2 regions of the Shewanella sp. MM_2022_3 genome follow, and region 2 is predicted to be linked to the other one. Evidence: predicted binding sites of a transcription regulator. Region 2 holds the regulator's gene; the other holds the start of a gene.
The links. Region 2 encodes MetJ, which represses methionine synthesis genes. Its sites were predicted from a motif close to TAGACGTCTAGACGTCTA; they were not measured.

Region 1 (16,508 bases), on a different contig from region 2:
AGGCCGGTATATTCTTGAGCGACATTAAAAAATCATTGGTGGCTAGTCGATTATGTCGACGCCTAAAAGAAACTGGTTATGAAAACTATGGAGATTACTTTGAGTTCGTCAAAAAACACTCTGAACATATTGAATATCATCATTTTATTGATGCTTTGACGACCAATGAAACATTCTTTTTTCGTGAAATAGAGCATTTTGAATTTGTTAAAAACCTAATAAAAACACATCCACAAAAAAAAAGCTGGCAGGTATGGTCAGCAGCTTGTTCATCTGGAGAGGAGGCTTACAGCTTAGCCATGCTGTTGGCGGATCATTTAGGGATTGATGGTCACTGGCAAGTGCAGGGGTCTGATATTAGCCAGCGGGTGCTAGCGAAGGCTGAAATGGCACATTATCCCCTTGAACGTAATGACGCCATCGGCTTTGAGAGATTACAGAAGTATTGCTTAAAGGGGGTGGGTAAGCAAAACGGTACATTTTTAATTGACCAAAGCTTAAAGAGTAAAGTTAGCTTTTTTGCGATGAATCTGACTCAATCCTGTGAAAGTGTCGGAATGTGCGACTTAATCTTTATTCGTAATGTAATGATTTATTTTGATGCTGAGTCTAAGCAAAGGGTCATAAACCATGTAATAAAGCAGTTGAAAGTCGGTGGTTATTTGTTTATTTCACATACCGAATCCTTAATGCACGTAAAACATGGGTTAAAGCAGATTAAACCTTCTATATATCAAAGGATTTGATGTGGAAAAGACAGCCTTAAATCAAAGAACAGTAATCATGATTGGCCCTGGTGAGCATTATGTGACGGCGAAAAACGAAGTCATAAAGACATTATTGGGCTCATGTGTGGCAGTATGTTTATTTGATCCCAAGGCCCAGATCATTGGAATGAATCACTTTTTATTGGCTGCTGATCGGCGCAAGCTTACACATTTTCTTGATTCTCGCGCAGGTTACTATGGTGTTCATGCCATGGAGATCTTAATTAATGCCATGCTAAAGTTAGGAGCACAGCGGCAATATTTGCAGAGTAAAATATTTGGAGGCGCGAATGTTTTATCTTTGTGTGCTGACAATATCCTTAATCACTATGATATTGGCGGGATGAATATTGATTTTGTTAGACAGTTTCTACAACGTGAACGAATCCCTGTTATTAGTGAAGATCTTGGAGGCCATTCTGGTCGAATAATTTATTTCGATCCGTCGGATTATTCGGTGTATCGCAGTTTAATCGAGAATAAATATGAAGAAATTGCGTCACTTCAGGATGAAGAATACCGATATTTTAATAAAGCGAGTGAAGATATGCGTACCTCTAATAACTCGGTGGTGATTTGGTCGGATTAACAAGACTTAAGGGGGCCTTGTGATTAATGTCGCCATAGTCGATGACTCAGCAGTTGTCAGACAAGTGCTCAGCAGCATGTTATCTAACCAGCCTGATATTACCTTATTAGGCTGTGCTCGGGATCCGTTGTTTGCGCTTAAATTATTTGAACAGCAATGGCCCGATGTCATTATTCTTGATATTGAAATGCCAAGAATGGATGGCATTACTTTCTTAAAAAAAGTGATGGCTGAAAGGCCAACCCCTGTTGTGATTTGCTCAACACTCACTGAGCAAGGTGCTTCAGTGACTATTGCTGCACTTGCCGCGGGAGCGGTTGATATCATTACTAAACCTAAATTAGGATTGAAGGGATTTTTGGAGGAATCACAAGCCCGTTTACTCCAGTCCGTGCGTGCTGCAGCTAAAGCATCAGTATCAAAATTGCGTGTTAATACCCCTACAAAAATGCCTGTCGCCGCGAAACATAACGCCGATGTAGTGTTAACATCAACAAACCATGCGCTACACCAAACCACGGATCGGGTTGTTGCACTCGGAACTTCAACGGGTGGAACCCATGCACTTGAGTGCGTGTTAACGGCATTGCCACGTACAAGTGCCGGTATTGTTGTTGTCCAACATATGCCAGAGCATTTTACGGCGGCCTTTGCTAGTAGGTTAAATAGTTTATGTGAAATGGAAGTGAAAGAAGCCGAAGATAACGATAGAGTGATGCCGGGTCTTGTGCTCATTGCTAACGGTGGCAAGCACATGCTGCTACAACGTAGTGGTGCTCAATATCGTGTTCAGCTTAAGGACGGACCGTTGGTCAGTCGGCATCGCCCCTCGGTTGATGTGTTGTTTCGTTCAGTCGCTAATGCTGCGGGTAAAAATGCCCTAGGCATAATTATGACTGGTATGGGGGACGATGGTGCTCGGGGTTTGCTAGATATGCATCATGCTGGAGCCACAACATTGGCACAGGATGAAGCCAGTTGTGTGGTTTATGGTATGCCAAAAGAGGCTGTTAAGCTCGGCGCAGTCAGTCGGCAGGTTGCTTTAAGCAATATTGCTGAGGAAATTATTGCGTTTACCAAAGAATAAAAAAGCCAGTGCGGACACTGGCTTTCTCTGACGAAAAAAGGCGGTTATACGCGCTTTTTAAATTCGCCAGTACGGGTATCGATTTCAATCTTGTCGCCAACTTTCACAAAGTCAGCCACGCTGATAGTGCCGCCACCAGTGATAGTTGCTGGCTTCATTACTTTACCTGAAGTATCGCCACGAGCTGATGGCTCAGTGTAGATCACTTCACGTACGATAGTGGTTGGCATTTCAACAGAAATTGCTTTGCCTTCGTAGAAAGTCACTTGGCAAGTTTCTTCCATACCGTCAACGATGTAAGCTGCTGCATCACCTAAGTTTTCAGCTTCTACGTCGTATTGGTTGTATTCTGCATCCATGAATACATACATAGGATCAGCAAAGTAAGAATAAGTACAATCCAGACGATCTAGGATAATATCGTCTAACTTATCTTCACCTTTAAAAGTGGTTTCAGTACCAGAGTTAAGCAGTAAGTTTTTCAGCTTTAACTTAACGATGGCAGCGTTACGGCCAGAACGAGTTGTTTCTGTTTTCTGTACAACCCATGGGCTGCCTTCAAACATGATCACGTTACCAGGACGGATTTCATGAGCAGTTTTCATTACACAATTTCCTATATGTCGATTTTCTATATCAGCGCAGCATCTTAGCTTTTTTTCACAAATTGGACTAGCCGAGTTGCAAGATCTGCAGCATTTATTGCGTCAATTGGCCATTCTTTAGCATGTTGTAAGAGTGGCAAACAGACTGGATTTAGGTTTTGCCAGTGAGTTTTCACGGCGGATTGCTCTCCTTGGTTAAATGCAACGTTCAATTTAGACCAAGTGTCAGCAATATCAGGGGGCAGATTATCGCAGTAAAGTCGAATAAAAGCTTCTAATTTTATTAGATGATAATCATCTTCTTGCGGATAAATATGCCAAATAAAAGGTTTTGCCGCCCATTGGGCCCGTAAGAAGCTATCTTCACCGCGGACAATGTTAACGTCGCAGCTCCATAGTAGGCGGTCAAATCCCTTTTGATCGGTCATCGGCAAGATATGCAGGGTTAAATCCCCCAGTTTAATTTGCTGCCCAGGTATTAATTCCTCTATAGGGCAGGGCAATATGTGCTGCAAACTGTTTAAGCTGCGGCCTTTGGGGATAAGGGCGTGAATTTTTGCATCGAGTTTGGCCGTGGCTTGCCAGAGTTCACATAAGGCTGGGAGCGACTCGGTTTCATAACTAAAGACGCTATAGACAGTATCTTGCGCTTCAATATCCTTAAGACCAAGACGCTCAAATAATTGCAGCTTATTGGCGCTATCCTGTTGCCATGCATCGCGCTCGGCAAATAGCTCTCGCTCACAAATCAGTCCACCCGTCTTAGGTGTAAAGCCTGGGAAAAAGAAGTACTTTCTAATGCCGCTGGCCTGCATCGAGGGTAAACCATGGCAGCCATCGACCCAATCTTCTGCGCTTAAATACTCTAAATTAAGCCATAAAGGCACAGATTTTGGTGTTTTAATATGCAGTTCAGCCAGTTGTTGCTTCACTACATCGGGTAATTCGCAGGCGAAGGCTTCAATTAACACTGCGCCTGGTTCATAAACCAAAGGTAAGGGCGTAGTCCAATGAAGGATAGTCACGCCATGAAAAATCTGGCAAGTGAGGTTAGGGTCAAGGGTCGGTAAAATATGCGAAAAACTGTTTAAGTCATCGACCCAAAGCTTAATTGGGATCTGATATTCATTGACTAACTGTTTGGCTAAACGCCAAGTAACGCCAATATCACCGTAGTTATCGACGACAGTGCAGAAGATATCCCAGTGGGGATGTTGGGGAGCTACCATTGGAAATATCGCTTTAAATTACGTGGAGAACAAATGTAAAAAAAGCGGCATTGGGCCACTTTTTTTACAGAGCTCACTCGATGAAACTAGGCTTAGTCTTCGAGTTCTGCTAAACACATTTCTTCGTAGATTTGTTTGACCCAAGCATCAACACGCTCTTCGGTCAGCTCTGGTTGACGGTCTTCGTCAATCCCTAAACCGATGAAGTGATCGTCATCCACTAAGCCTTTAGAAGCTTCGAAGTTGTAACCTGCAGTAGGCCAATGTCCAATGATAATACCACCACGGGCTTGAACGATATCGCCAATCATGCCCATGGCATCGAGGAAATATTCCGCGTAGTCTTCTTGATCACCACAACCGAAAATAGCAACCAGTTTGTCTGTAAAATCAATCTGTTCTAACTCAGGAAAAAAGTCATCCCAGTCACACTGTGCTTCACCATAATACCAGGTTGGGATACCGAACAGCAGCAGGTCGTATTCTGCGATCTGTTCTTTGGTACTTTTGGCGATATCTTTCACCTCAACCATTTTCTTACCCAGTTTCTTCTGGATCATCTTGGCGACAGCTTCGGTGTTGCCTGTGTCGCTACCGAAAAAAAGACCTACAGTTGCCATTGTCTATCCTTTATGTCTAGTTCACTTATACGTTAATCTTGCTGCTATCGATTGCTCAGCATTCTATTTTTTGCTGAAGAATTAATTCGATTAACTGGCTTCGGCTGATGTTACTGGCCAATGCCCGCTCATTCAAGGCGTCATATAAATCTTGTGACACCTTTAACTCTATTCGCTTTAATCCTTTGGCTTTATCCCGCTGGATCTGGTTGCGCTTATTGACCTTAAGTTGCTGGCTACGGGACAAAGGATTGCTACGTGGGCGTCCCCGTCGCTTTTCATTGGCAAAAAGGTCAATGGTCGTTCTATCTGTTGCTTCTTTTGCCATGTTCTTATTGTTTAACCGATGCCTGAACCTTCCCAAGACATCTGGATAATACCTTTTGCAATAAACCCGGCGCAGCCGAGAAATAACACTAACCAAACAATAAATCGACCGAATTTCGGTACGTTACCTTGTTTTAGCACATCGTGGATGGCCATGCCGATAAAGAAAAATATCGCGGCAAAAAACAGGTTCAAGCCGATGGTCTCAATTTGTTCCATGTACTGAGATAACATACTTTCTTAGTCCTCTAGAGTGTTCTAAGGCTAAAAGAGGCGCGAATATATCACATCAACAAGGTGTCGGCTATATGATTTAGGTCGAGAATCGTTGTCATTTACACCGTGTGTTTGTCAATAAATTCAGACACAATCCGGTTAAAAATGGTAGGTTTTTGCGCATGTAACCAATGGCCACACCCTTCAAGGGTTTTTGCTTGCGCCAATGGGAATTGCGTCATGATGGCATTTCTATGTTCACCAGTGACATAGTTTGAGTCTCCTCCGCGGATAAAGAGGCTGGGGCCGTGGTAAGTTTGGCGCTTTTCTTCTACAAGATTATGCCAACCAATTATATTGGGATAACACGCTTTTAAGCCGCTTAAATTCATTTTCCAACGAAATCCTGTCTCAGTCCGTTGCAAATTTTTGAGAAGAAATTGGGCTGTCGCTTCATCAATGCCGCTATGGGTTAAATGGGCCAAGGCAAAACGGCGATCGGTGTGGCCTTCAAGTGGCAAACTTTCGAGTGCGGCAAATACCGCATCATGGCGTGGCTGATAAGCAACTGGGGCAATATCAGCGGCAACCATGCTGATGATGCGTTCTGGATAGGCTAGGGCCGTTGCCATGGCAATTTTCCCACCCATGGAATGTCCCATAATATGCACGCGCTCAAGCTTGAGATCATCGAGTAAATCCACCATCGCTTTCGCTAAGCTTGGGTAGTCCATCTGTTGCCAATGTTCACTTAAGCCGTGATTAGGTACATCAACGCGGATGACTTGATGATGGGTTTCGATAACTTGACCTAAGCCTTTAAGATTATCTAAATTGCCAAAGAGACCATGGATAAGGAGGACCGCTTCTCCTTGACCAGAAGATACAAAATTCATGGAATAGCCTGTGCTATGGTACCTAACGTTGCGCGAATTGTGCCTTCAATGCGTTAAGTTTGACAAGTCTTGTGGCGGTTTTGAAATTAAGAACCTTCAACTTGCTGGCTTTTTCAGCGATTAACATCGTTGTGCTAATTTGATGTGCGATTTCACGCATTTTTAGATTAATGATGCTTTATCAGATTGATAGAGATAGATACACTGAGGCAACGATCGCACAGATCCTTTGCTAGGATCGCCTGTGGTGCACTTTTTCGGTAAGCCTATCGAATAACAAAGGATAATAAGGTTATGAAATACATCGAAGTGGATGAAGAGCTCTATCGTCATATTGCCAGCAAAACGGAACGTATTGGTGAGAGTGCCTCTGATATTCTCCGTCGATTACTCGGCCTGTCCGTCGATGCGGTTGAACAGTCACAGCCACAGTCTATCAGCCAACCGAGTTTAGAGGTGGTAACGCCTGAGCCACAGAGCGTTCCGCAAGTAGAAAGCTTCGAGTCTGTCACCGATTTTAATCAATTGGTTGATGAACATAAGTTAGAACAACAAAAAGGCGCGGTGGGCCGCTTCTTATTTTTGCTCGAGAGCTTGTATCAACTTAACAAAGCCCAGTTTTCGCAAATTTTACAGATCCAAGGGCGCGATCGTCTCTACTTTGCGCGCTCTCGTGAGGAGTTACTCAAGGCTAGCGCCACCGCAAATCCTAAGGAAATCGGTAATACCGGATTTTGGGTAACGACCAACAACAATACTGCAAAAAAACGGACAATTTTAGCCGAGGCCTTGGTGCAATTGGGCTGTGATGCCCAAATCGCCAACGGCATTGCCGAACGCGTATAACGACTTATCGACGCCGCAATGATGCGGCGTTTCCATTTAATAACCGATTTTCCAGTAGGAGAGGATCAGGTGGCAATACATCAACGGGCAGGACAAACCGCGAGTCAGACGGATCTGGTGAATATTCCAAAGCTGATGAGCCATTATTACAGCATCAAACCCAATGTGGATGCTGCCGAGCAGCGTGTGACATTCGGGACCTCAGGCCATCGTGGAACTGCATTTCAAGGGAGCTTTAACCAAGACCATATTTGGGCGATTACCCAAGCCGTTGTCGATTATCGCCAATCGGTGAATATCGAAGGCCCGCTGTTTTTAGGTATCGATACCCACGCTTTATCTTATGCGGCTTACGTGTCGGCGATTGAAGTGTTAGCAGCCAATAAGGTGACTGTGCATATCCAGCAACATGATGGTTTTACGCCAACGCCAGTGGTGTCACATGCGATTATTTGTGCAAATCGCGAGGCGGCACTAAGTGGTGCCGCGTTAAGCGATGGTTTGATTATTACGCCATCCCACAATCCACCTCAGGATGGTGGGATTAAATACAATCCACCCCATGGTGGCCCTGCTGAAGGTAATATCACTGCGTGGATTGAGTCCCGCGCAAACGATTACCTGCGCGCAGCGCTCAAGGGCGTTAATAAGCTCGCTTATGCAGATGCATTGGCTTCGGGTTATGTGCATGCCATTGATTTAATCACGCCCTATGTGACGGATTTAGACAATGTCGTCGATATGCATGCTATCGCTAAGGCTAAACTTAAGCTGGGTGTCGATCCATTAGGCGGCTCCGGTATTCATTATTGGGCGCCGATTGCCAAGCACTATGGCATTGATATCACTTTAGTTAATGATAAGGTCGATCCAAGCTTCAGCTTTATGTCATTGGATAAGGACGGCAAGATCCGCATGGATTGCTCTTCTCCCTATGCGATGGCAGGTTTACTGGCCCATAAAGAATGCTTCGATTTATGTGTGGGTAACGATCCTGACTACGATAGACACGGCATCGTGTGTCCGGGCACCGGGCTGATGGACCCCAACCACTATTTAGCAGTAGCGATTGATTATCTGCTGACCCACAGACCAGAGTGGAGCGATAGCTTAGCCATTGGTAAGACATTGGTATCGAGCGCGCTTATCGATAAAATCTGTGCCTTCCATGGCAAAAAATTACTCGAAGTCCCCGTTGGCTTTAAGTGGTTTGTCGATGGATTAGCCGAGGCAACCATTGCGTTTGGCGGTGAGGAGAGTGCGGGCGCCGCGTTCCTGCGCCGTGATGGCACGACTTGGTGTACTGACAAGGACGGTTTTATTTTAGTGCTGCTCGCAGCCGAAATGCTTGCGGTCACAGGTAAAACGCCGGGACAACGCCATCAAGAATTAGTGGCGCAATTCGGTCAAAGCTTCTACAAGCGTATCGATAGTCCGATTAGCCTTGAGAACAAAGCCAAATTTGCCAAGCTTAATGCCGAGACCTTAAACGCCACTATGCTGGCGGGTGAGAACATTGAGGCCGTATTGACCCATGCACCTGGTAATAATGCTTCAATTGGTGGCATTAAAGTGACCACGGCCAATGGTTGGTTCGCGGCGAGGCCGTCGGGCACTGAGGCGTTATTTAAGATTTACGGTGAGAGCTTTATCAGTGAGCAGCATCTTGCCGATATCATTAAGGACGCACAAGCCCTGATCGATAAGGCCCTCAGCGCCTGATTTAGCGTTTACGCATTCTTTTTACCGATAAAAAAACGCACTCATCGAAATCCTATGAGTGCGTTTTTATTTGCAGCGATTGTAAGGTCAAATTATTCAGGTTTGAGCTGAATCGCTAAGCTTAGTACTCGATATGGCAACTTGGTAAGTTATTCTTATCGATATAGTTTTGGTGATATTCCTCTGCCACATGGAATTGTTGTAACGGCACAATCTCAGTGACGATATGACGTAATCCCCAACGACCTGAACGGGCAAAGGCCAGTTTTGAGGCTTCTGCCGCGGCTTTTTGTTCGCGATCATGGAAGAAAATCGTACTGCGATACTGAGTACCAATATCGCCGCCTTGCATATTGAGGGTTGTGGGATTGTGATTTTTCCAAAACACCTCGAGTAATTCGTCGTAGCTGACGATAGTTGGATCAAATTCAACTTGCACAACTTCTGCATGACCCGTCTTACCTTTTTTGACTTCTTCATAGGTGGTTGCTGAATTATTGCCACCCATATAGCCACAGGTCGCGTTGGTCACACCGTTGACTTGTCTAAAGAAATACTCCACGCCCCAAAAACAACCAGCACCGAAAGTTGCAAACGCCATGATAAATCCCAATAGAAGTCTAGATGGCTGAGGATTGTGATGAAACTCATTTCGAAAAGCAAGTGTACTGATTAAATTAATCTGCTGTTGGACAAGACACGATAGATGCTAAGGTTTTACCGATAAATGCGCTTGTTTGACCAGAATCACAGAGTAACGGCTTAAAAACTTGTGTTAGTATGGATGCGCTTTTTAAGGCGGGTAGCGATAAGTGCAATGAAACAGGCAGTTATTGCCATAACGACTCGCCTATAACACGCTATTATAAGGAGAATTCTGTGTTACAAGCTCTGTTAGATTCGAAGGATTTTCTCGCCCTGACCCTTGCCAATCCACAAACCCTCGGGGATGAGTTTAGTTTCACCTTAGGGGAACATACTCGAGTCGAGGTGTGGGACACGGGTGTCATCGTCTTTGAGCCTACACAAGCCCAAGGTAAGGATGTCATTCTCTCCTGCGGTGTCCACGGCAATGAAACCGCCCCCATCGAACTCTGCAATACCTTAATCAAACAGCTTCTCCAACAAAAAATAATCGCCAAACAACGCACGCTCTTTCTTATTGGTAACCCTTTAGCGATTAATAACGGTACTCGCATTATCGACGAGAATATGAATCGTCTGTTTAGTGGCGAGCATTCAAATCCACCGGGATTAGTGAATCCTGAGCGGGTGCGGGCGAAAAAATTGGAAGCCTATGTTGACCGCTTCTTTAAGGGCGCAGCCGCAGGGCGTCAGCGTATTCACTATGATTTACACACGGCGATGCGGGCGTCAAAACACGAAAAGTTTGCGATTTATCCCTATCGTCCCGGCCGCGCTTACAGCGCCGAGCAAATCATGTTTTTAGCGGCCAGCGGCGTGGATACTGTGTTGTTTCACCATGAACCGACAACGACTTTTAGTTATTTTTCCTCCGAGCAGTATGGTGCCGATGCCTTTACCATTGAATTAGGCAAGGTGTATCCCATGGGGCAGAACGATATGACGCGTTTTATTGCCGCCCAAGAGATGTTTACTCGCCTTATCACCGACAAACCTTTGCAGCTTGAGCCATTTTCGGCAGATAAAGTGAATCTGTATCAAGTGTGCCGAGTGATTAACAAACATTTTGATGATTTTGAATTTACCTTCGCGACCGATGTCGAAAACTTCAGATCTTTTCCAAAAGGTTTTGTCTTAGCCCGCGAGGGTGGACAAGAAATTAAAGTAGAACAAGAGTTTGAATCTATAGTATTTCCTAATGCTAAGGTGCCTATTGGCAATCGCACGGTGATTTGTCTGATCCCCTCAGTTGCGCCGAATGTTCGTTAAGTTTGTAAAGCAATATATACATGCAAACAGGGGATTAGTTGTCATTTGAACTGTGCCAACGGTTGATAGGTAGTTTACGTTAACGTAATGTTCATCCGGCATATTCGTATAAATTAGGCGCAGTGGATTTTCTGCTGCGTAACGAGATAACAAGAGCACAATATGAGCAAAGCAACACTCAACACTGATACAGTGCACCGTGTCGGCTTCTTGGATAAGGCCTCGCTTCACATTCCTATCCTTCGAATTCTACAAGCAGACGGCACTACCTATGAAACCGCGGTTTTGCCTGTAATAGATGAAGCCTTAGCCACCAAAATTTATGATACTTGCGTGTTTACGCGGGTACTCGACGAACGTATGCTTGGCGCACAGCGTCAAGGACGGATCAGCTTCTATATGACCTGCACAGGTGAAGAGGCGGCGATCGTCGGTAGCGTAGCCGCACTTGATCAAGAAGATGTGATCCTCGCGCAATACCGTGAACATGCAGCGCTACGTTATCGCGGCTTTACCACTGAACAGTTTATGAACCAAATGTTCAGTAACGAAAAGGACTTAGGTAAAGGTCGCCAAATGCCCATCCACTATGGTAGCGCAGCGCTCCATTACCAAACCATTTCATCACCACTAGCCACTCAAATCCCGCAAGCGACAGGTGTGGGTTATAGCCTGAAAATGCAGGGGAAACGTAATGTTGCCGTCTGTTATTTCGGTGAAGGCGCAGCCTCGGAAGGTGACTTCCACGCAGGATTGAATATGGCGGCGGTATTAAAATGCCCCGTGATTTTCTTCTGCCGTAACAATGGTTATGCCATTTCTACCCCAACGGAAGAGCAATTTGCCGGTAACGGTATTGCTAGCCGTGGTGTGGGTTACGGTATGCACACCATTCGTGTCGACGGCAATGATATGCTGGCGGTGTTGGCCGCAACGCAACAAGCTCGTGCCTATGCGATTGAGCACAATGCCCCTGTGTTGATTGAAGCTATGACTTATCGTCTGGGCGCTCACTCATCTTCTGACGATCCATCTGGCTATCGCTCAAAAGAAGAAGAGGCGAAATGGCAACAACACGATCCGGTCAAACGCTTTAAGTTGTGGCTGATTAATAAAGGCTGGTTAGCTGAGGCCGATGATACCCAGCGTTACGAAAAGTACCGTGAAGAAGTGTTAGCCGCCGTTAAAGTCGCGGAAAAATTACCTATCCCTATGCTGGATGAGATTATTGAAGACGTGTACGACAAGCCAACGCCTGCGCTTAAAAAGCAACTGAGCGATCTTAAAGAACACATCAAAAAATATCCGCAATCCTATCCCAAAAGTGCAGGGAGGCTATAAGCCGTGGCAGAAATGAATATGTTACAGGCCGTCAATGAGGCCTTGTCAATCGCCATGCAAGCTGATGAGCGCATGGTGGTGTTTGGTGAAGACGTTGGCCACTTTGGCGGCGTGTTTCGCGCAACTTCTGGTTTGCAGGAAAAGTTTGGTCGCAGCCGCTGCTTTAACACGCCACTGACTGAGCAAGGTATTGCGGGTTTTGCCAACGGCTTAGCCTCTAATGGTATGACCGCGGTGGCCGAAATCCAGTTTGCTGATTACATCTTTCCGGCGTTCGATCAGATCGTAAACGAGTCGGCTAAATTCCGTTACCGCAGCGGTAATGAATTCAATGTGGGAAGCCTAGTGTTCCGCACGCCCTATGGTGGCGGTATTGCAGGTGGTCACTATCACTCACAATCGCCAGAAGCCTATTTCACCCAAACCCCAGGCTTAAAAGTGGTTGTGCCGCGTAATCCTGCGCAGGCCAAAGGGTTATTGCTTGCCTCGATTCGTGATAAAAACCCGGTGATATTCTTCGAGCCTAAGCGTTTATACCGTGCTTCTGTGGGAGAAGTCCCTGCGGGCGATTATGAAATCGAGCTGGGTAAAGCCGAAGTGGTGCGTGAAGGGAAAGATATCACCTTAGTCGCTTGGGGCGCACAGATGGAAATCATCGAAAAAGCGGCCGACATGGCAGCAAAAGAGGGGATTTCCTGCGAAATTATCGACCTGCGTACACTCGCGCCTTGGGATGTAGATACCGTTGCCGATTCTGTGAAGAAGACAGGCCGCTTACTGATCAACCATGAAGCACCATTAACGGGTGGTTTTGCGGGTGAAATTGCGGCCACCATTCAGCAGGAGTGTTTCTTGTATTTAGAATCACCCATCAGCCGTGTATGTGGTCTAGATACCCCATATCCACTGGTCCACGAAAAAGAATATATGCCCGATGCGCTCAAAACTTTTGAAGCCATTAAGGCATCAGTGAACTTCTAGGAGTCCGGTATGATTAAAGATTTTATTTTGCCGGACATTGGTGAAGGCGTTGTCGAGTGCGAACTCGTCGAGTGGTTGGTGCAAGAGGGCGACACGATTGTGGAAGATCAGCCCATCGCCGATGTGATGACCGACAAAGCCTTAGTGCAAATTCCGGCGCCTTTTGCAGGAGTCGTGACTAAGTTGTATTACGCCAAAGGCGATATTGCTAAGGTGCATGCACCGCTGTATGCCGTGCAGGTTGAGTCTGACGAAGCTGCGCCTGTTGCTGCGTCTCAACCTGAAGCACACACATCTACTCAAGCATCTGCAAGCCAAGCCAGCGTGGCGGGTACCAGCGTTGAAGAGTTCCTGCTGCCCGATATTGGCGAAGGGATTGTTGAGTGTGAACTGGTCGAATGGCTAGTCCAAGAAGGCGATACAGTGGTTGAAGACCAACCCATCGCCGATGTGATGACTGATAAAGCCTTAGTGCAAATCCCCGCCATCAAAGCGGGCAAAATTGTCAAATTGCACTACCGTAAGGGCCAGTTAGCGAAAGTACATGCGCCACTATTTTCGATTGAGGTTGAAGGTGGCGTTAGTGCGCCGGTCAGCCATGCACAGGAAGCAAGCGTTGCCGCTGCGAATACCGCTGCACCAGCCGCTTGCGCGGCGGTGTCCTCGGAGCCTGCACGCCAAGGTAAAGCCTTAGCCAGCCCAGCCGTTCGCCGTATGGCACGTGCCTTAGATATCGATTTAAGTCGCGTACCTGGTAGTGGCAAACATGGCCGAGTATATAAGGAAGACATTACTCGCTTCCAAGCGCAGGGCGGCGCTGTGTCTGCCGTTGCGCCAGTGGCTGTAGCACCGACTCAATCAGGTGTGACTCAATCAACCGTCTCTAACGTCGTGGCAAATTCTGCACGGGGTGACATTGTTGAGCCTATCCGTGGCGTGAAAGCCGTGATGGCGAAAATGATGGTCGAATCGGTATCAACCATTCCACACTTCACCTATTGCGAAGAGTTTGATCTGACAGACTTAGTCGCTCTGCGTGAAAGCATGAAGGCCAAGTATTCCTCCGACGAAGTTAAGTTGACCATGATGCCATTCTTTATGAAGGCCATGTCATTAGCCTTAACGCAGTTCCCTGTGCTTAACAGCCAAGTGAATGCTGATTGTACGGAAATCACCTACAAGGCGCGTCATAACATTGGTATGGCAGTAGATTCGAAAGTGGGATTGTTAGTGCCAAATGTGAAGGATGTGCAAGATAAGAGTATTCTTGAGGTGGCTGCCGAGATCACCCGCTTAACCACTGCTGCGCGTAACGGCCGTGTTGCACCAGCAGATCTTAAAGAAGGCACGATTTCGATTTCGAATATTGGTGCATTGGGTGGCACAGTCGCAACACCAATTATCAATAAGCCAGAGGTGGCGATTGTTGCGCTTGGTAAGTTGCAAACCTTGCCGCGCTTTAATGCGAAAGGTGAAGTCGAAGCGCGCCAGATCATGCAAGTGAGTTGGTCTGGCGATCACCGCGTTATCGATGGCGGCACCATTGCTCGTTTCTGTAACCTTTGGAAACAATACCTTGAGCAACCGCAGGATATGCTATTAGCCATGCGTTAGTCGGCTGTCAGCCAATACTTACAGCCAATCCGGCAAAAAAGGACGCAATTTAGCGTCCTTTTTTATTCGCAGGCCATAAATGGGTTAATCTTTTGATCCCAATTACGTATAATTCGCGAACGTTGTTATCCTGATGGATTTGTTATGAGCCCCAGCCCATTTGCCCCAACAATCGAAACTATTGATTATCCGTTTCCGCCTAAGCCAATTCCTCTGTCCGATGCCGAAAAGGCGGACTACAAGGCACGTATCAAGCAGCTGCTGATTGAAAAGGATGCGGTATTGGTTGCCCATTATTATACCGACCCTGAAATTCAAGCGTTGGCTGAAGAAACTGGTGGGTGTGTTTCAGACTCACTTGAAATGGCGCGCTTTGGCCGCGATCATCCCGCAAAGACGTTAATCGTCGCTGGGGTGAAGTTTATGGGTGAAACTGCCAAAATCTTAAGCCCAGAAAAAACCATTCTGATGCCGACTCTTGAAGCGACCTGTTCATTGGACTTAGGTTGCCCCATCGATAAATTTAGCGCCTTCTGTGATGCACACCCAGACCATTCCGTGGTGGTTTACGCCAACACGTCTGCGGCGGTAAAAGCCCGTGCCGATTGGGTGGTGACCTCGAGTATTGCCCTTGAAATTGTTGAGCACTTAGACAGCGAAGGCAAAAAAATCATTTGGGGCCCAGACCGCCACTTAGGCAGCTATATTGCTAAACAAACGGGCGCCGAGATGCTGATGTGGCAGGGCGACTGTATCGTTCACGATGAGTTTAAAGCGAATGCCCTGCGTGATCTGAAAAGCGTTTATCCCGACGCAGCAATTTTGGTACACCCAGAATCACCCGCGAGTGTGGTGGCGATGGCGGATGCTGTCGGCTCCACCAGTCAGTTGATCAAAGCTGCGCAAACCATGCCTAACGAGCGTTTTATTGTCGCGACCGATCGCGGTATTTTTTACAAAATGCAACAAGCGGCGCCGGGTAAAACATTGATAGAAGCGCCTACTGGTGGTAACGGTGCCACCTGTAAGAGCTGTGCCCACTGTCCTTGGATGGCAATGAATGGCTTAAAAGCCATTGAAGCGTCATTAAGTGATAGCGACAAAACCACCCATGAGATCTTTGTTGATGAAGACTTGCGAGTGAAAGCGTTAATCCCGCTGACCCGTATGCTCGATTTCGCTAAAACGCTCAATATGAAAGTGAAGGGTAATGCCTAAGCGCTTTTAGTCGCACATCGAGTTTCAACATTAATATCCCCGCTTTGCGGGGATATTTTTTTAATTGCAGTTGCCATACGGTAAATAACAAAAAGCCCTGCATTTGCAGGGCTTTAGCTAAATCGCTAATCGAGATTATTTAGCGTTCATTAACGCAACCGCGTTGTCTAACATACGGTTACTGAAGCCCCATTCGTTATCGTACCAAGCCATTACTTTGACTAAACGGCCGTTAACACGGGTTTGCGTCGCATCGAAGTTAGATGAAAACGCATTGTGGTTAAAGTCGATAGATACCAACGGCTCTTTGTTGACAGCCAACACTTCGCTCAGTGGTGCTACGCTTGCTGCACGCTCGATGATGGCGTTAACTTCTTCAACGGTTGTGTCACGTGATGCAATGAAAGATAAATCCACTAAAGACACGTTAACAGTCGGTACACGTACCGCTAAACCATCGAATTTACCTTGTAATTCAGGCACAACTAAACCTACAGCAGCCGCAGCGCCCGTTTTAGTAGGGATCATCGACAGTG
Region 2 (16,508 bases):
TTTTGTACAAACAAAAAAGGCGCCTAAGCGCCTTTTTCAATTTAGGTTGAGGGTAACACCCTAACCACAGCAGAGCTGATTAAACAATCAGATCATACTCTTCCCGTAGGATCTTAATAATATCTGCCTTAGGATTGGCTGGCAGCGGAATTGCCGCGCCGGTCACTTTCTCGGCGATGCCGGTGTAAGTGCGTGACACTTGCATCATCGCCTCTAATGGCAGGGCGTTATCACGGGCGAGGGCTTCGCGCTCTGGCATTCTGTCCTTGTTGAGCAGAATATCCGGATCGGGGAAGTGGTTCAGCAGGAACTGACGGAAACCTTCCTTAGAGTTTTCAAGGATTTTACCATCGCGGTAGGCGGCGCCGTCCCAAATGCGGGATGAGTCTGGGGTGCCCACTTCATCCATGTAAATCAGTTTTGAGTTGCCGTTTTTATCGGTCACATAACCAAACTCGAACTTGGTATCCACAAATACTTGGTCAAGGTCGGCCAGTGCTTTAGCGATCACCTTAAAGCCATCTTTTAACAGCTTCTCGTACAGGTCGATATCTTCTACCTTTTCAAAACCAAAGGCTTGGTAGTTGGCTTCGATATCGCTGCGGCTGATGTTCACATCGTCCTGCGCGGGCACACAGGGAATACCAGTTAAAATACCTTTGGTCGAAGGGGTGATCAGCAAATCAGGCAGCTTTTGATCTTTCTCTAAGCCTTCTGGCAGGGTGATACCGCAGAATACGCGCTCGCCCTTGGAGTAGGCGCGCCACATGGAGCCGGTAATGTATTGGCGGCAAATGGCTTCAACTTTAATTGGGCGGGCTTTTTGGACTATCCAAACGAAGGGATGCGGAATATCTAAAATATGGCTGTCGGCTAAACCATTTTCGGCAAATAGCTTAAACCAATGATTAGAAATGGCATTTAATGCCGCGCCTTTACCTGGGATGCCTTTTAATCCGCCTTCACCGTGGAAGATGCAGTCGAAGGCGGAGATGCGATCGCTAATTACCATAATGGCAAGCGGCGTATCTTCGGGCACATTGTAGCCCTTGGTTTTGATTAAACGGCGGCTGTCGGCGTCGGTTAGCCAGTAAACGCTACGTACCTTGCCGCTATGAACTGGGCTATCGGTGCGGATGGGCAAATCGTTGTTTACGGCTAATACGGAATCAGCAAGACTCATGACGAGTATTCCTTTGGATAGAGAGTGTAGGGACGAGTTTTTTATTCGTTGCGGTGTGCTTAAGCATAAGATGCTTAGCCACCTTTTTATTATTGACCAATAGCTTATTGCTCAGTTTGCGTAAAGCCTTGGTGAAGGTTAAGCGTAAAGCGAATAGTGGATTTTCGGGCGATGGGGAGAATAACGTTTGTCTAGATATGGGGTGAAAATGAAACGCAGAGCAAGGTTGGCGCCAGAGTAATACTGGTCTGCTCAAGCGGGGAACCCCCGTGCCATTTTGCTCGAAAAGGCTAACCATTAATCCCAGAGAACCTTGTTAGACAGCCGCGAAAAGTGGCGCCATTTTACCTTTATTCGCAAAATTTTCCACGGCTATTTGTGCGCATCTGTGCGGCGTGTCGGCACAAAGTGAAGGCTGGTAAAAGTAAAAGCTGAAAATGCCTAAAGCGGGAGCGTCGCTCGCAAGCGTTTGAAGCTAGATTGTGGGGCTAGGTTGTTGAGCATAAGTGCTGAGCCTATATTCGATTTATGCCAATTTAGCCATGTAGTGAGTGGCGTTAATCGGGGTATTATCTGCGGCTATAGTGCATCAGCTTGAGGCGCCGCTTCTCGCTTTAACAGCTATTTGTTGTGGATTCAAAAAGACAATTTGCCTATTAGGACGTGCCTAAGCCGTGATGGAGAATATGGAGCGAGTATGACGACAGATGCAAAAACGCCAATGATGGCGCGCGTAGCCTCACAGGGGCGGTATTTTTTCTCGCAGCAATTTATCGCCTTAGCCGAGAGCCAAAGCCAGTGGCTGGACCTTGAGTTTGAAGAATGCGAGTTCCACGATTGCCAATTTAGCGACAGTACATTCCGTAACTGCAAGTTTATCGATTGCCGTTTTGTGGGCTGTAATTTGAGCCTGCTCAAGGTGCCCTTAAGCCAATTTAACGGTGTGAGTTTTGAAGAATGTAAACTGGTGGGCATAGATTGGACTCGCGCTGCTTGGCCGAGATTATCCTTTGCGGCGCCTTTTAGCTTTAGAACCTGCATCTTAAACGACTGCTCTTTTATGGGGCTTACGCTCGATGAAATGGTGCTCGAGGGCTGTAAGGCACAGGATGTGGATTTCCGTGAAGGTAAGTTTAATCGCGCCAACTTTAGTTACAGCGATTTTCGCCATAGCTTATTCGGCCGCACCGAGTTGATGGAGGCAGATTTCTCCGAGGCGACCGATTACGATATCGATATTTTTAATAATAAAATTAAAGGTGCTAAGTTTAGCCGCGACGAAGCCGTTCGTTTACTCAATGGCTTAGAGATCAACCTAGTCGATTAAGCTGCCATTTTACCGAGCTTGTTTTGGTAATTTTTTAGATTTTTTTAGGGTGTTTTTTATCTCAAAATTTAGGCGGGTTAAGCCCTAAATGACTCGCCAATTCAATTGATCCTATTCACAAATTTTTAGAGTATTTTTAACTTTTAGTTGCCGCAGATCACACCAAACTTGCCTATGTGGTTTACCACAATAGCCGCATACCTCTTTCGAGATAACAATTACCCTGGAACAGCAAAATGCCAACGTTTTTTAAGGCATTGGCATTAATAACTAAAAACCTGTGAGCAGATTTAGCCTTTAACCGCAGTGGTGACAAAAAGCCTAAGTTTGCGTGTGCCAATTGGCGCATAAGGGTGGATGAGTGTGATGGAGGTAACCATGATTGAGCTTAATAGGCGAACCTTTTTAAAGGGCGCAGGGGCCAGCGGTGCAACGTGCGCCTTGGCTAGCCTGTTGCCAGGCAGCTTAGCGGCATTAGAAAGTAAGCAGCTGAAGGGAATGGGCAAGGAAATTGCCAGTATTTGTGAGATGTGTTCGACCCGCTGCCCGATTTCAGCGCGGGTGATTGAAGGTAAAAACGTCTTTATCAGTGGTAACAAGGCGGCTAAATCCTTTGGCGGTAAAGTCTGTGCCCGTGGTGGTGCTGGCCATAGTTTACTTTACGATCCACAGCGGATTGTGAAACCACTCAAACGGGTTGGCGAGCGCGGCGAGGGTAAGTGGGTTGAAATCAGTTGGGATGAAGCCTATCAACTAATTGCCGATAATCTCAATAAAATCAAGCAAGCTCACGGCCCAGAGGCGGTGGCGTTTTCCTCAAAATCCGGTTCGCAAGAAAAACACCTATTCCACCTCGCCACGGCGTTTGGTAGCCCAAATACCTTTACCCATGCCTCAACTTGCCCAGGTGGTTATGAAATTGCCGCTAAGGCCATGTTTGGCACTAAGGTAAAGCGCGACTTAAGCAACTCCAAATACATCATTAACTTCGGCCATAACCTGTACGAAGGCATCAACATGTCCGAAACCCGTGGCATGATGGCGGCGCAAATGGATAAAGGCGCCAAGCTGGTGGTATTTGAGCCAAGATTCTCAGTGGTTGCCGATAAAGCCGATGAATGGTACGCGATTCGTCCCGGCACCGATGTGGCCGTCGCTTTAGCCTTATGCCATGTATTGATTGAAGAAAACCTTTACGACAAGGCCTTTATCGAGCGTTATGTGGAAGGTTTTGACGCCTTCGCCGCCGAAGTAAAAGCCTACACCCCTGAGTGGGCCGAAACCGTTTCCGATGTGCCCGCCAAAGACATTCGCCGTATTGCCCGTGAATATGCCGCTAAAGCGCCCCATGCTGTAGTGGATTTTGGTCACCGAGCCACCTTTACCACCGAAGAGTTTGAAATGCGCCGCGCGCTTTACGCTGCCAACATATTGATTGGCAATATTGAGCGTAAGGGCGGTATCTACCTAGGTCAAAAGCCTAGCGATTATAACAAGCTCGCGGGTGAAGATGTGTCGCCTGTGCTGGGTAAACCCGGCGTGAAAGATATGCCAAAACCAGCGGCAAAACGTATCGACCAAGTGGAAGAGCAGTACGCCATGATGTGGTCAGCGGGCGGGATTTATCAAACCATCCTCGATGCGACCTTAAGTGCCGTGCCCTACCAATTACACGGTTGGGTGATGTCCCGTACTAACCCAATGCAAACCATGACCGACAGAGCGCGTGTGGTCGAAGCCTTGAAAAATCTCGACTTTGTTGCCGTGTGCGATGTGTATATCAGCGAAACCGCCGCCTATGCCGACGTGATTTTACCTGAGTCAACTTACCTTGAACGCGATGAGGAAATCGCCGACAAGTCAGGTAAAAACCCTGCCTACTATGTGCGCCAACGGGTAGTTGAAACCTTAGGGGATACTCGTCCTTCATGGCAAATCTTTAAGGATATTGGCCACAAATTGGGCCTGAGTGAATTCTACCCTTGGGACAACATGGAAACCCTGCAACTGTTGCAGGTAAACCGCGACACAGATCTGCTACGCCGGATCAAAGACGAAGGTTTTGTCAGCTTCGGTAAGCCGATAATGCTGCGCGAACCTAAAATGGTGGCCGAATTTACTAAGGCTTACGCCAATGCCAAACCCGTGGATGAAGACGGCACCTACGGCAGTTTACTCAGCTTTAAAACCCCAAGCGGCAAGATTGAATTGACCTCAGCCAAGGTTGAAGCCATGGCGCCAGGACGCGGGGTGATTAAGTTCCGCGAAGTGCAGCTTAAAAAGCCTAATGAACTCTACTTTATCCAAGGTAAGGTTGCGGTACATACCAATGGCGCGACCCACAATGTGCCCATGCTGGCGAATTTGATGTCGGATAACGCCGTATGGGTTCACCCAGATACCGCGAGCAAATTAGGCATCAGCAATGGTGACCCTATCCGCTTAACCAGTAGCGTAGGTACAGAAGAAGGCCATGCGTTAGTCACCCCGGGCATTCGCCCCGATACCGTGTTTGCTTATATGGGCTTTGGCTCTAAAAACAAAGAGTTGGTCAGAGCGACAGGCAAAGGTATCCACTGTGGAAACTTATTGCCCCACGTTACCGCACCTGTGTGTGGCATGACAGTACACACCACTGGCGTCACGCTGGCAAAACGCTAATTGGAGGCTCAAATGACTAAAAGATATGTGATGGTGCACGATGAGAACAAGTGCATCGGCTGCCAAGCCTGTAACGTGGCTTGCCGCAGTGAAAACGGCGTACCAGAAGGGGTGACCCGTTTACAGGTGAGAGTCGAAGGGCCCTATGGCGAAATGCCACATCTGCACTTTAAGTACCACAGAGTGTCGTGTCAGCAGTGTGAAGATGCGCCCTGTGTGAAGGTGTGTCCAACGGGCGCGGCCTACGTTGGCGAGGACGGCATTGTCTCTATCCACGGCGACAAGTGTGTGGGTTGTATGTACTGCGTGGCGGCGTGCCCCTACAAAGTGCGTTTTATGAATCCCGAAACCAAAGTGGCTGACAAGTGTAACTTCTGTAAGGACACCCGCTTGGCCCGTGGAGAACAACCAGCCTGCGTGACTGTATGTCCGACCGATGCATTGGTGTTTGGCGATGCTAACGATCCACAAAGTGATGTGGCAAAACTGCTTAACACTAAGATCACTTACCAAGATAAGACCCATTTAGGCACTCATCCTAGGGTATATCGCGTTCCTACCAAAAGAGGGGGGATTTGATTATGAACAATACTTGGGGCGATATGGCACAATATGATCCCGTCACTTGGCACTGGGTCATCGCCGTGTATCTGTTTATGGCGGGTTTATCCGCCGGAAGTTTGCTGATTGGCATTGGTTTGCGTTGGTTCAATCAAGAAAAAACGCAAATTGAGAGCAATATTCTCAAGGCCGCGGCGATTATTGGCCCTGTGGCCATCAGCTTAGGTTTGGCTTGTTTAGTGTTTGATTTAACTAAGCCTTTCCACTTCTGGTTGATTTTAATTAACTACAACTTCCAGTCCGTTATGGCGATTGGGGTACTAGCGCTACTGGCTTACTCACCCTTGGCATTTGCCTACGCGATTCTTGTGCTGCGTGACGATTTGCCAAAGTGGGGCTTAGGTTTCTTAGTGCCTATCGCTAAGCTGCTGATGCCCTTTAGAAAGCTGATTGAAGTGCTATTGTTTGTCCTCGCGATCGGTGTAGGCGCATACACTGGCTTCTTAATTTCGGCGATGAATGCCTATCCGATGCTGAACACTGCGGTATTACCAGCGCTGTTCTTGGTATCTGGTTTATCGGCGGGCGCTGCGGCCAATGCGGTGCTGGCGCTGGTGATGTTCAAAACCGATAGTCACGACAAGACCTTAGCCAAAATGCATGGCTTAGAGCTGCCAGTGATGGCAATCGAAATCATGTTCCTGTTTATGTTGTTCTGCGCCTTGTACTTTAAGGGCGGTGCGGCGGCTGCGGCGCTGGCATCACTCACCTCTGGCGTGTGGGCAAGCGTATTCTGGATTGGCGTGGTCGGGATTGGCTTTGGTGTGCCATTGCTGTTTATGCTGTTGCCTGCCGCAACTCGCCACAGCAAGGGCGCGATGATTATGGTGGCCTGCGCCAGCTTAACCGGCGTGTTAGCACTGAGACACTTTATCGTGTATGCAGGACAAAGCTACCTGAGCTAAGTGATGTTAGCGAATGCTCTAACCCATGGCATTCAAACTAGCGCAACAAATATGAGTATTACTTTAATACGATTAAGTGATACTCAAATGGGTTACAACACGCATCCCTGCAAGCAAAAAGCACCGGTAACGGTGCTTTTTTATGGCGGCAATTGGCAGAGGATTATTGCGGCAATAGCTCAATCACAGATTTCACCGTAAGCACTAAGGCGCTGATAGCACAGAGGGCTAAGGTCGCCATCTTGGTCTTATGCTTATCCACATTCCCCACCAGTTTGCCCGCCACTAAATAGCCTAAAAACACTGAGGGCAACAGCATCAGGGATAACCATAAATGCTTAACTTCGAGCAGGCCCGTCACCCCAAGAATGACCAGCGCTATGGTCGAGCTGAAGATAAAGAAGGCTGATAGTGCGGCGCGAAACTTTGAGGCATCCTTACCAGCCAACAGAATCGCCATCGGCGGACCACCAATGGCGGCAATATTACCGAAGATCCCCGATATCACGCCCGCGCCAAATAGCGTCGCTTTATTCACTGGCAAGCTAAATTTATACAGACTCAGCACCACGGCGACTGCCACAATGGCTGCAATCGCTAAACCAAGAATCGGCTGCGGCGCAAACAGCAACAGGCTGGCACCGATAAAACCTCCGGGTACTCGACCGATAAGCGCGTATTGCAAGCCATTGAATTCTAAATGGCCGCGTTCACGCAATAGGGTGAGTAGCGCGATGGAAAAGCCCATCACAATCACGGGGGCGGGCACTAATTCGGGGTCGACAATATACAGCAGCGGACTCGCCACCACAGCAAGGCCAAAGCCAATCAGACTTTGGGTGAGGGCACCTAAAAACACAATCACAGACGCAATAGCGAGCGTTTGTGGATCTATCAAGGAGAACATAGGATTCCATCAAAACAAAATAGGGATCGTTACTCTAACCCATCAGGCAAGATGAGTATTAACGATCCCTAATGATTAGGTGCGGCAGGATTATGGACGCCTGAGCGTTATTCCATATCTTCCCACTCGATCCCCATTTCGTCCATCAACCGCTTCGCTTCAGCGGGGATGCTGTCTGGGCACTCTTTCGACAGATCGGTATCATCAGGCAGAGGCTGGCCAGTGTAGGCATGCAAAAATGCTTCGCACAACAGTTCGCTATTCGTTGCGTGGCGCAGGTTGTTGACCTGACGACGGGTACGTTCATCCGTGAGGACTTTTAGCACTTTGAGCGGAATAGACACAGTAATTTTCTTTACTTGTTCATTCTTCTTGCCATGTTCAGCATAGGGGCTGATGTATTCCCCATTCCATTCAGTCATTGACTCACCTGTTATAACGCTAAATTCGGGGCAGATTTTAAACCCTTACAGATTACAGTCAAATTATTGCTACTATTTCTTAGTGATTGCAAACAGATTTCTTTATGTTTAGACGTCTAAACGTCTTAACGCCTATTGACGATACCACTGGGCTTAGGTACATTTAGACGTCCAGACATCTCTTTGTGAACTTAGGAGTTCCCGATGACCGCAGGTAAATTAGTGACCGAACGTCAATTAGCCACATTGGCAGTGCGTCAGGGTATCGAAAGTGATACTCAGTATGGCGCTGTGGTGCCGCCAATTTACCTGTCGACGAATTACGCCTTCGATGGTCATAAAAATCCTCGTGAATTTGATTACAGCCGTTCCGGCAATCCTACCCGCAGCATCCTAGGTGATGCCCTAGCTAAGCTGGAAAAGGGCGCAACCGGTGTAGTGACTTGTACTGGCATGGCAGCCATTACCTTAGTGACCACTTTACTGGGACCAGATGATTTACTGGTGGTGCCCCACGATTGTTACGGTGGCTCTTACCGTTTATTCACCAACCTCGCGAAAAAAGGCCAATTTAAACTGCTGGTGGTCGATCAAACCGACGCCCAAGCGCTTGAGCAAGCCATCGCCCAGCAACCTAAGATGGTGTGGATTGAAACCCCATCTAACCCTCTGCTGCGAGTCGTCGATATCGAATCTATCGCCAAGGCGAGCCACGGTGTGGGCGCGTTAGTGGTAGTGGACAACACTTTCCTCTCGCCAATTTTGCAGCAACCGCTATTACTGGGTGCCGATATCGTTATCCACTCCACCACTAAGTACATCAATGGTCACAGCGATGTGGTGGGCGGCGCGGTGATCGCCAAAGATCCTCAACTCGGCGAGACCTTACATTGGTGGTCAAACACCTTGGGCTTAACGGGTTCAGCCTTCGACAGTTATCAAACCCTGCGCGGTCTGCGTACCTTAGCCGTGCGCATTCGTGAGCACCAAAACAATGCCCAGCGTATTGTGGACGTGCTGACGAGTAGTCCTGTGGTGAGCAAAGTGTATTACCCAGGTCTTGCGGATCATCCCGGCCATGCCATTGCCGTCAAGCAACAAAAAGGTTTTGGCGCTATGCTGAGTTTTGAGCTTAAGGGCGGCGAGGCCGAAGTGGTCGCCTTTTTAGATGCGTTAAGTTTATTCAGCGTGGCTGAGAGTTTAGGCGGCGTCGAGAGTCTCGTAGCCGTGCCCGCGACCATGACCCACAGGGCGATGGAGCCGCAAGCGCGTTTTGAAGCTGGTATTAAAGACACCCTATTACGTTTGTCGGTTGGTATTGAAGATGCCGACGACTTAGTTGCAGATATTCAAGCAGGATTGGCCGCCGTCGCGGCTTGTCAGTAGAGGAATAATAGATGGCACGTTGTCACTTACATAAATTTGGTGGTTCCAGTTTAGCCGATGCCGATTGTTATCGCCGAGTCGCCCATATTCTGTTAACCCATGGCCATAGTGATGATCTGGTGGTGGTGTCTGCCGCGGGTAAAACCACTAACTTTTTATATAAATTATTGTCCCTGCGCGATAGCAACCAATTATGGCAGGAAGAGTTACAAGTCCTTATCAGCTATCAGCAGGGCTTGATTGAGCAGCTGTTATCTAACGAGCAGGCGCGGGATTTACGTGAGCGTTTAACGACGGATAAAGCCCAGTTAATCAGTCTATTATCTTTAGATTCCCGTAACGATTACCAAATTAGTCATGTGGTGAGTTTTGGTGAGCGTTGGTCAGCGCGTCTGATGGCAGCGCTGCTGCGTGAATCTGGCGTGGCCGCAAGTCATGTGGATGCCTGCTCGATTTTAGTGGCAGATGAGGCCGCTGTGCCGCAAATCCGTGTGCAAGAATCCCGCGCCAAAGTGCAAGCCTTACTGGCCGCGCATCCTAACGAGCGTTTAGTGATCACCGGTTTTATCTGCGCCAACGAGCGTGGCGATACCTTGTTATTGGGTCGCAATGGCTCTGACTTTAGCGCCAGCTTAATTGCCAGCCTTGCCGATATTGAGCGCGTGACCATTTGGACCGACGTTGAAGGGGTATTTAACGCCGATCCCAATAAGATCAACGATGCCAAGTTACTGAAAAGCATGTCACTTGCTGAAGCGGACCGCTTGGCGCGTTTAGGCTCACCCGTGTTGCATTCACGTACTTTGCAGCCGCTGTTTAACACTGAGGTGAGCCTAGCTGTGCGTTCAAGCTACGCCTCCCATACCGACTTTACCCTGATTGCGCCGCACAGTTCCTCAGCGAGTGCGCCCGTGGTGACCAATCTAAATGCCGTGGTGTTATTTGGCTTTAAGATCGCGGGTGATGTCGCCAGTCTGCTCGAGCAATTGGTGGAGGCGGGATTAACACCACTGGCACATTGGGTATCGGCGCATCAACGGCTTGAGCTTGCCTATACCGCTGAAAACCAAAAACAAGTACAAAAATTATTGGATGCGCAGGCCGAAGCCCTCGGCATTAAAGATCTGCAAATTAATACCGAACTCGGCTTAGTGGCACTCGTGAGTGCCGATGCCGAGCATTATCGCCGCAGCTTTGCCCGTTTACTGAGCCGCGATGCTAAGCCCTTGTTCAGTGGTGACTTAAGTTTGGTGACCTTAGTGCCACAGTCGCAGGTTAATCTGCTGACACAAAAAGTGCATCGCCGCTGTGCTGGCCCGCGTAAACGCATTGGCGTATTGCTGCTGGGTGTGGGCAATATTGGCGAGGCGTGGGTGAAGCTGTTTAAGTCAGTTTCTCCCTCGTTAAATCAAGAGCTTGAAGCGCAAGTCGAGTTAGTCGGTCTGGTTACTTCCAGTAAAGCCCTGATTAAGTCTACGGGGGTGGATCTGGAAAGCTGGCAGCAGGAATTTGATACTGAAGCGACTCCTTGGCAGTACGAGCATCTATTTGAACAATTAGAACAACTTAACTGCGATGAACTGATTGCATTAGATATCAGCGCCAGCGCCAGTTTAACCCTGCAATACCCAGAGTTTTTCGAGCGCGGCATCCATATGGTCAGCGCAAACAAACTCGCGGGTTCTGGCCCACTGCCTTTTTATCGCGAGCTTAAAGAACAACTCGGTTATCGCCGTTTATTCTGGCGCTATAACGCCAGCTGCGGCGCGGGTTTACCTATTCAGCACGCCTTAAACGATCTGCGTAACAGTGGCGATAGCGTTGAAGCCGTGGGTGGGATTTTCTCTGGCACCCTGTGTTGGTTATTTGAGAAATACGATACCAGTAAACCCTTCTCGGAATTAGTGATTGAAGCACGTGGTTTAGGGATTACCGAACCCGATCCTCGGGACGATCTTTCTGGTCGCGATATGCAGCGCAAGTTGCTGATTTTAGCCCGTGAAATCGGCCTAGAAATCGAGCTTGAGGATATTGAGCTGCGCTCCTTAGTGCCTGCCCATTTAGCGGATATTCCACTGGAGCAATTCCTTGCCCGCATCGGTGAGCTGGATGATGAATTATTGCAGCAATATGGCGCAGCGGCGGAACAAAACAAAGTGCTGAGATATGTCGCCTCCTTGGATAATAGCGGCGCAGTCCTTAAAGCCGAGGTGGGATTACAGTGGATTGATGCGAGCCACCCCTATGCCAATCTGACGCCCGGTGACAATGTGTTTGTGATCCGCTCAGCTTTCTATCAAGGTAATCCTTTGATTATCCGTGGGCCGGGTGCGGGCCGTGAAGTGACGGCAGCAGCTGTACAATCGGATCTAACACAGATCTGCCGCGATCTATTGCAAGAATAGATTTAAATTCAAAAGCTTAAAGGACTCATTTGAGTCCTTTTTTATTGGCGAAGATAAGGACTAAAATCAAGGTGATCAACGAGGGATAAGAAAATGCCAAAAAGGGGGATTTTTTGGCTTGACTTAACAGCCAGTTTCTCTAGTATATGGACATATAGACGTCCAAACGTCCATATGGATTAAACTACTGCATTAATAGTCGTACCAGTCGCGATAAGTGTCGCACTCGGGCGGTTGAGGAAATACACATGGCTTTTCATCACGCACAACATTCACATTCGCTAAACCAAAGTTTGTCTGAACTTAATGGCGATATTAATGTTTCTTTTGAGTTTTTCCCGCCATCAACCCCCGAAATGGAACAGATCCTGTGGAACTCTATCCGCCGTTTAGAGCCGCTGAATCCTAAATTTGTCTCAGTAACCTATGGGGCAAACTCGGGTGTGCGTGACCGTACCCACGGCGTGATTGAACGTATTCAACAAGAAACCAACCTAGTCGCTGCGCCGCACTTAACCTTAGTGGATGCCAGTGATGAAGAGCTGTTAGATCTGGCAAAGCATTACTGGAAATCGGGTATTCGCGACATAGTGGCGCTGCGTGGTGACTTGCCTGCGGGCAGCCCAAAACCGACTCGCTTTGCGGTGGATCTAGTACGCTTACTGCGCTCAGTGGCTGACTTTGATATTTCGGTCGCCGCTTATCCAGAAGTGCACCCAGATGCGGCTAACGCTCAGGCGGATTTGATTAACCTTAAGCGTAAAATCGATGCCGGTGCGAGCCGTGCTATTACCCAGTTTTTCTTCGATGTGGAATCTTACCTGCGTTTTCGCGACCGCTGTGTTGCGGCGGGGATTGATGTCGAAATCGTACCCGGTATTTTACCCGTGACTAACTTTACCCAGTTAAAGCGTTTTGCGGGCATGACCAATGTGAGCTTACCAAGCTGGTTACATAAGCAGTTTGATGGCCTTGAAAATGATGCCGGAACCCGTCAGCTGGTGGGCGCAAACGTGGCGATCGATATGGTGAAAGTGTTGTCCCGCGAAGGGGTAAAGGATTTCCACTTCTACACCTTAAACCGTGCGGAATTGACCTATGCGATTTGCCATACCTTAGGGGTGCGCCCAAAGGCGGTATAACGTTAACAGCATAAAAAAACGCCGCTATTTAGCGGCGTTTTGTTTTGCTTGAATCCTAAATCCTAAACTGAGCGAGAAGTGTGGTTAAGCGCATCGACAACTGTGCTAACTCGTCTCCCGCCCGAGCCGTTTGCTCAGCACTCTCGGTGGCATTGGTCGTAATATCATTAATATTATTGACGTTTTTATTGATTTCCGCCGACACAGCACATTGCTCGTTGGCAGCGCTAGCGATTTGAATGTTCATTTGACTAATGGTGGATACGGCTTGGGTAATGGCTTCGAGCGCTTCCCCCGCCTCGTGCACCAACGAAACACAGTTTTGCGTGGTGGCGGTACTGGTATTCATGGTACTGACGGTGGATTTGGCACTCTGTTGCAAGGCTTCAATCATCTGCTGAATTTCGCTGGTTGAAGCTTGAGTACGGCTGGCGAGCGTACGTACTTCATCTGCCACCACCGCAAAACCACGGCCTTGTTCACCCGCACGGGCGGCCTCAATGGCGGCATTGAGGGCGAGCAAATTGGTTTGATCGGCAATATTACGGATAACGACTAATACCGAGTCAATCTGCGCTGTATTACGCTCGAGTTCGTTGATGGCCGTGGCAGCATGGGCTATTTCATCCGCCAGCAGACTTATAGTCGAAATGACCTTTTCAACCAGCAACTTACCATGTTCAGTTGACTCGCTGGCGTGGGTTGCTGCGTCGGCGGCATCAGTCGCATTGTGGGCAACTTCTTGTACTGTTGCCGCCATTTCATTCATGGCGGTGGCGACTTGTTCTGTCTCGAGGTGTTGCCGTTTTGCCATTTGCTGAGTTTCATGGGTAATGGCAGACATTTCTTCGGCCGATGTCGCCAGTAAGCTGGTAGAGTCAGAGACTTGAGCAACAGTCGCGTGGATTTTCTCAGCAAAGCGGTTAAAGGCGAGTGCAAGTTGCGCAATTTCGTCTTTACTCTTCACTTCAATCCGGCGGGTTAAATCGCCTTCACCTTCGGCAATGTCATTGAGCGCATTGGTTGTTTCGGCAATGGGGCGAGTAATACTCTTAGCGATAAACCAGGCAATCGCGGTGCCAATTAGGAAGGCGATAAAGCCTATCAAAATGAGTTTAAAGCGAATATCGGACATCGCTTGTTCGGAGTGGCTTCTGTCCAGTGCAATATCCAGCACACCAAAGGTTTTGCCCGAGTAGTCTTTCATCCCATGACGATACAGGGCGTAACTCTTGCCGTCTAAATCGATGGTGCGAATCACTTCAGTACCTTGCATTACCTTGTTGAGTTCGCTGGAGGCGCTGGTGTCGGTGGTAAAAGTGCCACCAAAGGGGACAAAGTTGCCGTCCTTAGGCAGCAAAAGAGTTATCTCAGCTTGGTAGGCATTTTTAAAATTGTCGAAGAAGGGCTGGCCAAATGACATGCCAAACTCGACCGAACCCGTATGTTGCCCTTGGTAAGTCATGGGCACTAGGCCACGGATACCTAAGCCTTCGACCCCGTATTCTAAGCCGCTCAGTGGCTGTTTTTGGGTGTTGGTTTCGACAATGGTTTTACGAATCGCGGTGAGGTCATCACCAAATTTTTCAGGGCGATGCAGGCGTAAAAATGAGGTCGCGGGTGGAGTATGAAACTGAAACTGTTGCACAGCAAAATCTTGTTTAAGGCGGGTAAATAACGGCAGAGTACGTTGTAGCAGTTCATTGCGGTCGCCCTCGGCAAAGCTGCTTTGGATCTCTGGGGTTAAAGAGATTAAGGTTGCCATTGCCTGCGCCCTTTGCCCTGATGAGGCTATATTAGCGACTGCGGTTTCGTACAGTTTATGTAGTTCCCTTTGCTCGGCACCGCGAATTTGGCGACTAAATTCCGATAGCACCAGCGGCATGATAAAGCTCATCACCGCAAATAGCAGTAGGCTAATGCCTAATACTATCCGAGTGCTAATGTTTAAATTCTTCACAGCGAACCTCCAAATATCCGTATGTCAGCCTGATTATCTTTTAAATATTATAGAGATACTGCTTTTTATATTTGAGAGCGCGCGAGCCTTTTTCAGTTGTTTTTCGATTTTTTGCGGATTTCGTGGCAGCGTGCACAGATCTTTTATGGGTATAAAATATTTACTTAGCCTGCTAACTAAGTATAATGCTTAGCAGGCTAAGTAAATGGATAAGCATCATGTATAAAGAACTCGAGCGATTAAAGGAGTTATCCCTAGCGGAACATTTGGGTCGCTTACACCGACTATGGCGCACCGTGGCGGATGTGGAATTAGCGCCGCTCGGGTTAACCCATCCTCGCTGGACGGCATTGTGGAAGTTATTGCGTCTGGGTGACAACGTGAGCCAAAAAGTGTTGGCGGACGCGCTAGAAATCGAATTGGCTTCTTTAATGCGCACCTTAGGACAGCTTGAGGAGCAAGGTTTAGTCGAGCGTCATTGCTGCACTAAAGATAAGCGCGCCAGAATTGTGTCCTTAACTCCAGCGGGTAAAGACGTATTAAAGCAAGTCGAAGCGCGGATTATTAGTGTACGTGGTGAATTATTAGCGGGAATTAGCGCCGCTGAGCTTGGTGAGTTTGAACGCATCATTAGCCTAATTAGTGAAAACGCCTTGGCCAAGTTGGCCAACAGCACAGATATTCTTGAGTGAGAAATAACATGACACCGGATCAACAATTTGCCCGTTTGGTCAAAATCGCCATGCTCGGTTTTGTGGCTGTGTTTGGCTATTTTATGTTTGCCGACGCTATGATGCCCTTAACCCCACAGGCCATGGCAACCCGTGTGGTGACTAAGGTGACTCCGCAGATCAGCGGCAAGATCCAAAGCATTAATGTGCACAATAACCAAGTGGTCGCCAAAGGCGATTTACTGTTTCAAGTCGACCCCGCGCCATTTGAGTTGGCTGTGTCACATGCCAAATTGGCCCTAGAGCAAGTGCGTCAGGACAATGCGGAGCTTGATGCTTCTCTTTTAGCCGCTAAGGCAGAAGTCAATGCGAGTGCGACGGCTGCCCAGCAAAAACGCCGCGAAGCCAAACGGTTAGATGCACTTTATGCAACCCATGGCGTTTCGCAGCAGTTGCGTGATCAAGCCGATAGTGATGCGGCCGCGGCTGAGGCGAATTTGTTAGCCGCTAATGCCCGCCTTGAAAAGCTTAAAGTGAGCCGCGGTCTCTATGGTGAAGATAACCTTAGAGTTCGCCAAGCGATGAATGCGTTAGCGCAAGCGGAGTTGAATCTGTCTTATACCCAAATCCGTGCCGACCAAGATGGCGTAGTGACTAACCTGCAACTCGAAGTGGGCAGCTTTGCCGCCGTTGGTCAGCCATTACTCGCCTTAGTTTCTGATAAATTGGATATTATTGCCGATTTTCGCGAAAAAACCTTACGGGGCGTGAATGCCACTTATCCCGCATTAATCGCCTTTGACGGTGAGCCGGGTCGCTTGTATCACGCCCAAGTGAGCAGTGTCGATGCAGGGGTGAGTGCGGGGCAGTTTGATGCCAATGGCCGTTTAGCCGCGCCGCAGGAGTCGGACCGTTGGG

Region 1: msrA (peptide-methionine (S)-S-oxide reductase MsrA) is a predicted target of MetJ. The motif match lies at 9,518-9,535, and genes of this name have one in related genera.

Annotation. Positions count from the first base shown of each region.
Region 1 covers NZ_JAKZGV010000010.1:59,884-76,391, forward strand. Annotated here, with positions in the region: gene MMG82_RS08240 (protein-glutamate O-methyltransferase CheR) at 1-746, shown strand, start outside; gene MMG82_RS08245 (chemotaxis protein CheD) at 748-1,356, shown strand; gene MMG82_RS08250 (chemotaxis response regulator protein-glutamate methylesterase) at 1,376-2,443, shown strand; gene efp (elongation factor P) at 2,488-3,048, opposite strand; gene earP (elongation factor P maturation arginine rhamnosyltransferase EarP) at 3,093-4,277, opposite strand; gene fldA (flavodoxin FldA) at 4,370-4,897, opposite strand; gene ybfE (LexA regulated protein) at 4,953-5,225, opposite strand; gene MMG82_RS08275 (DUF2788 domain-containing protein) at 5,237-5,458, opposite strand; gene MMG82_RS08280 (alpha/beta fold hydrolase) at 5,560-6,336, opposite strand; gene seqA (replication initiation negative regulator SeqA) at 6,631-7,182, shown strand; gene pgm (phosphoglucomutase (alpha-D-glucose-1,6-bisphosphate-dependent)) at 7,252-8,904, shown strand; gene msrA (peptide-methionine (S)-S-oxide reductase MsrA) at 9,026-9,505, opposite strand; gene astE (succinylglutamate desuccinylase) at 9,784-10,818, shown strand; gene MMG82_RS08305 (thiamine pyrophosphate-dependent dehydrogenase E1 component subunit alpha) at 10,981-12,159, shown strand; gene MMG82_RS08310 (alpha-ketoacid dehydrogenase subunit beta) at 12,163-13,140, shown strand; gene MMG82_RS08315 (dihydrolipoyllysine-residue acetyltransferase) at 13,150-14,754, shown strand; gene nadA (quinolinate synthase NadA) at 14,899-15,972, shown strand; gene gap (type I glyceraldehyde-3-phosphate dehydrogenase) at 16,108-16,508, opposite strand, start outside.
Region 2 covers NZ_JAKZGV010000001.1:119,872-136,379, reverse strand. Annotated here, with positions in the region: gene MMG82_RS00600 (phosphoribosylaminoimidazolesuccinocarboxamide synthase) at 80-1,183, opposite strand; gene MMG82_RS00595 (pentapeptide repeat-containing protein) at 1,881-2,510, shown strand; gene phsA (thiosulfate reductase PhsA) at 2,889-5,171, shown strand; gene MMG82_RS00585 (4Fe-4S dicluster domain-containing protein) at 5,184-5,750, shown strand; gene nrfD (NrfD/PsrC family molybdoenzyme membrane anchor subunit) at 5,753-6,697, shown strand; gene MMG82_RS00575 (sulfite exporter TauE/SafE family protein) at 6,861-7,604, opposite strand; gene metJ (met regulon transcriptional regulator MetJ) at 7,712-8,026, opposite strand; gene metB (cystathionine gamma-synthase) at 8,249-9,412, shown strand; gene MMG82_RS00560 (bifunctional aspartate kinase/homoserine dehydrogenase II) at 9,424-11,817, shown strand; gene metF (methylenetetrahydrofolate reductase) at 12,066-12,959, shown strand; gene MMG82_RS00550 (methyl-accepting chemotaxis protein) at 13,015-14,919, opposite strand; gene slyA (transcriptional regulator SlyA) at 15,138-15,611, shown strand; gene MMG82_RS00540 (HlyD family secretion protein) at 15,620-16,508, shown strand, end outside.